DNA from 2 places in the Nonomuraea sp. NPDC005650 genome. Region 1 is predicted to be linked to the other one. Evidence: riboswitches for the same ligand, from Rfam matches in the RefSeq annotation. Region 1 holds a riboswitch; the other holds the start of a gene.
What was found. Region 1 has a riboswitch for S-adenosylmethionine ahead of thrC (threonine synthase). Riboswitches for the same ligand answer to the same signal wherever they lie in the genome.
Positions count from the first base shown of each region.

Region 2: it holds a riboswitch for S-adenosylmethionine, as region 1 does, so the genes downstream of both, ABZS69_RS65145 (ABC transporter substrate-binding protein) here and thrC (threonine synthase) in region 1, are expected to answer to the same signal.

Region 1 is NZ_JBEXCR010000015.1:29,120-31,311, reverse strand. It holds gene thrC (threonine synthase) at 1-1,010, opposite strand, end outside; SAM riboswitch class I at 1,024-1,165, opposite strand; gene ABZS69_RS25665 (RNA polymerase sigma factor) at 1,245-1,799, opposite strand; gene ABZS69_RS25660 (trehalose-6-phosphate synthase) at 1,831-2,192, shown strand, end outside.
Region 2 is NZ_JBEXCR010000089.1:7,649-9,840, forward strand. It holds gene ABZS69_RS65130 (class I SAM-dependent methyltransferase) at 1-103, shown strand, start outside; gene ABZS69_RS65135 (hypothetical protein) at 115-252, opposite strand; gene ABZS69_RS65140 (MarR family transcriptional regulator) at 370-840, shown strand; SAM riboswitch class IV at 937-1,057, shown strand; gene ABZS69_RS65145 (ABC transporter substrate-binding protein) at 1,111-2,192, shown strand, end outside.

The DNA of each region.
Region 1 (2,192 bases):
ATCGCGGCCACGATCTCGGCGTCCGTGACGTCCTCGACGGCCCCGCCGGTGCGCCGGGCGATGTCGAGCACGTACGGCCCGTCGGCCGGGTTGCCGATGGCCAGCGACTTGGCGATGGTGTCGGGCTTGACCGGCTGCACGACGTCGTGCCCCGCCTTGTACGCGGTGGAGACCGGCGAGCACCCGGCCGCCTGCGCCCCGAAGATCTTGTAGGGCGTGTCTTCGACCAGCCCCAGCTGCACCAGCTCGCGGAAGCCCTTGTCGATCTTCGTGAGCTGCGAGCCGGAGGCGATGGGGATGACGATCTGCTCGGGCAACCGCCACCCGAGCTGCTCGGCGATCTCGTACGCGAGCGTCTTGGAGCCCTCGGCGTAGTAGGGCCGCAGGTTGACGTTGACGAACCCCCACTTGTCGCCCAGCGGGTCGCCGATCAGCTCGGAGCAGAACCGGTTGACCTCGTCATAGGTGCCGTCGATCCCGATCAGCTTGCCGCCGAACACGCGCGCCATGGCGATCTTGGCCGCTTCGAGGTTGGCCGGGATGAACACGCACGCCTCGAGCCCGGCGCGCGCCGCCGCCGCGGTGACCGCGCCCGCGAGGTTGCCCGTGGAGGAGCAGGAAAGGGTGTGGAAGCCGAAGTTACGCGCCGCCTCGACGGCGATGGCGACAACCCGGTCCTTGAAGGAATGGGTGGGGTTGCCCGAGTCGTCCTTCACGTACAGGGACTTGAGACCCAGCGCGCGCCCGAGGTTTCCGGCCTTGACCAGTTTGGTCCAACCGGGGTTCATATTGGGCTTACTGGCGACGTCAACCGGCACCGGGAGCAGCGACCGGTAACGCCAGATGTTGGCGGGACCCGACTCGATGTCGGAGCGGGTCACCTCGCCGAAGGAATAGGCCGCTTCGAGCGGCCCGAAACACTCCAGACATGCGAAGCTCGGACCGAGCGGGTAACGCGTGCCGCACTCACGGCAGGACAGACCGACAGCAGGACCAAAGTCGAGCGACATGAAGCGAGGCCTTCCCTCATCTTCGCCTGCGGCCACCCTGACCGCAGACCGGAATTGGCACCTTGTCCCGGTCGGCCTCGCCAGGTCGCGAGTCACAAGCCGGGAGGGTTGCCGGGGCTTCGCAGGGCCGGTCCCTCCACCCCTCTGGATGAGCAATATGCAGTTGTTGAAATGGACTCTACCCGCCCATGGGGCCGAAACGGCCACCCGTCTCAGGATGCGGGACGTGGCGTCTCAGCGATAATCATCACCCAGCACTCCCTGCACGTATTTGCGGGCCTGATGGATGCGCGACTTGGCGGTGCCGAGCGGGATGCCGAGCTGCTCGGCCACCTCGTTGTAGTCGAGCTGGACGATGTCGCGCAGCACCAGCGCCTGCGCCAGGTCGGGCTTGTCGGCCTCCAGCGCCTCCATCGCGTCGAGCAGGTCGAGCCGCGAGCCCGCGATCACGCTCACCCGCGCCACGTCGGGCTTCTGCGTGGGCAGCTCGTCCGAGGTCTGCTCCGCCGCCCGCCGCTTGAGCGACCGGTACGTGGTGCGCGCGCAGTTGGCCGTCACGATGTGCAGCCACGTGCTGAACCGCGCCCGGCCCTCGAACCGGCCGATGTTGCGCGCCACGGCCAGCAACGTGTCCTGGGAGGCTTCCTCTGCGTCCTGGTGATAGGGGAGGATCCGGGCGCAGTGTCGCATCACATCGGGCTCGATCCGCGCCAGGAGCTCGCCAAGTGCGCGATGATCTCCTCCTGCGGCCGAGCGGGCGAGTTCCTCGGTTAGCTCATCAAGCGCCATAGCTGGGATCCTATGGGCGAAGGGAGCGTAGATGAACAGCGTCCTGGTGGCCTCCAACAGAGGACCCGTTTCTTTTACCGTCTCGGACGACGGTGAGCTGACCATGAAACGCGGTGGCGGCGGCCTGGTCTCGGCGCTGTCCGAGGTGGCCAGGAAGGACCGCGTGCTGTGGGTGTGCGCGGCGCTGTCCGACGGCGACCGCAGCGCCGTACGCCTGGTGCCCGGCGGCCGGATCGACCACGCCGGCTACGACACGGGCCCGCTGCGGATGCTCGACATCCCGCCCGCGACCTTCCACCGCGCCTACAACGCCGTGGCCAACTCCACCCTGTGGTTCGTCAACCACCTGCTCTACGACATCCCCAACGCACCGAACTTCGGCACGAGGTTCGA
Region 2 (2,192 bases), on a different contig from region 1:
ACCCCTGCTGGACGCTCTCGCCGAGCGCATCCGCACACGGATGGGCGACCGAGCATCACGCCGCTATCTGAGCGCCCTCCGCGTCGGACAGCGCGCCGAGTGAGTCGTGGCTGGTCATGCGACCTTGGCCGGGTAGTCGATCCATCTCGCCGAGCCGGCCGGGCCCGGCACCACCGCCCAGCTCGTGGCCCTGCTCGGGCAGAGTCTGGACACCGCGGGCGGCCGCCTCGTGGCGTTGCGCAGGACGGGCATCCGCGTTCTGTACGCACGCACGGCCCTCGGTGACGCCCTGATCAACGGCCGACACCCGGCGCCCCGGGATTGCTAGACTGATCGTTCGCGTTCCGAATCAATCAGAGGGTCGGCGGCATGGCCAAGGCAGCGGATGGGCACGTGGGGGTCGTCGCCGGGCTGGTGCGTGCCTCCTTCCTGGTGAACGCCGTCTATGCGGAGTCGGCGCGCGAATACGGGATCACCGCGCAGCAGGGGCAGTTGCTGTGCGTGCTGATGGCGCAGCCGTACGGGATGCGGGAGCTGGGCGGGATCCTGCACCTGGCCAAGTCCAGCCTCACCGAGCTGGTCGACCGCAGCGCCCAGCGCGGCCTGGTGCGGCGCGAGCCGGATCCGCGCGACGGGCGCGCCGTCCGCGTGGCGCTCACCGGGCAGGGCGCCGAGCTGGCCGACGCCTTCTACGCCGCGACGTGCGCGCGGATCGACGAGCTCCCCTCGAGCCTGGAGCCCGGCGAGCGCGACGCGCTCGGGCGGCTGCTGGGCCGCGTGGTCGAGGACAACCAGGTTCCGGTGGTCTTCATGGAGCCCGCCGACGCGACCGCGCGCTGACGCGTGCCCTTCAGGTAGGGTCGAGCAAAAGAGACAATAGCCACTAAACTTCTCCCTACGTCATATCTATGTAAATCCTACTGATATAGTCGTTTATGTCACGAGTCCAGTGCTAAGCCCCGGCTTGCTGGACGGCAACCCTCCCACCGCGGCGGGGTGCCCCGGGTGATGACATGGTCGTCGAGCTGAACGGTGCTCCTGGCGGCAAGCGCGGATGTCGAGTCGTGCTGCCATGCGCCCTTGGCCGGCTGCTCGAATGGGAAGGGAAAGATGAAGGGCGGATTCACTCGCCTCGCGGGACTGGGCATGGTGGTCGCGCTGGCGGTCACGGCCTGCGGCGGCGTCGACACGGCCGGCTCCTCGGGCGGTTCCTCGGACACCGGCGGCTCCTCGGGCGGAGCGAAGCAGGAGCTCACGGTTACCGCGTTCGCGGGAGCGTGGGGAGAGCTGTTCAAGAAGTCGTTCGTGGAGCCGTTCGAACGCGACACCGGCGCCAAGGTGAACCTCGTCTACGGCGCGAACGCCGAATGGCTCACCAAGCTGCGCGCGGCCGGCGGCAAGAACCCTCCGTTCGACGTCATCGCCTTCACGCCGGACGCGTCGCTGCCCGCGGCCTCCGCCGGGCTGCTCCAGCCGCTGGTCACCGACAAGCTGGCGCACTTCAAGGAGCTGGACCCGGTGCTCGCCGGCAAGTCCGCGTACGACGGCAAGCAGTACGGCGTGCCGCTGACCACCGGCTCCACCGGCCTCCTCTACCGCACCGACAAGATCAAGACGCCGCCCGCGGACTGGACGGACATCTTCGACAAGCAGTACTGCGGCCACGTCGCCCTGCCGCCGCTCACCTACAACCCGGGCCTGGAGTTCTTCTCCGCCCTGGTCACCTCCCAGGGCGGCAAGCTGTCCGATCCGGCCGCCGTGGACAAGGCGTTCGACAAGCTCGCGACCCTGAAGGGCTGCGTGTCCTCCTTCCCCGCCAACGCGGGCAACGCCGCCACCGTCATCGAGAACGGCGACGCCTGGATCATGCCCTTCTGGGACGGCCGCGCCTTCGCCATGGCCCAGGCGGGCTCCCCGATCGGCTTCACCTACCCCAAGTCCGGCCCCGTGGGCGCGCTGACCTCGTACTTCATCGCCGCCGGGACGCAGCGCAGCGACCTGGCGAACAAGTTCCTCGACTACCTGACCGCCGCGCAGAACCAGAAGCCGTTCGCCGAGGGCACCTGGTACGCCGCGGGCAACGACTCGATCTCCTACAGCGAGCCGTTCGAGCAGAAGGTGAAGCACGGTCCCGACGTCTTCAAGAAGTTCATCTGGGTGGACTACACGATCGCCACCCCCAAGCTGAACGA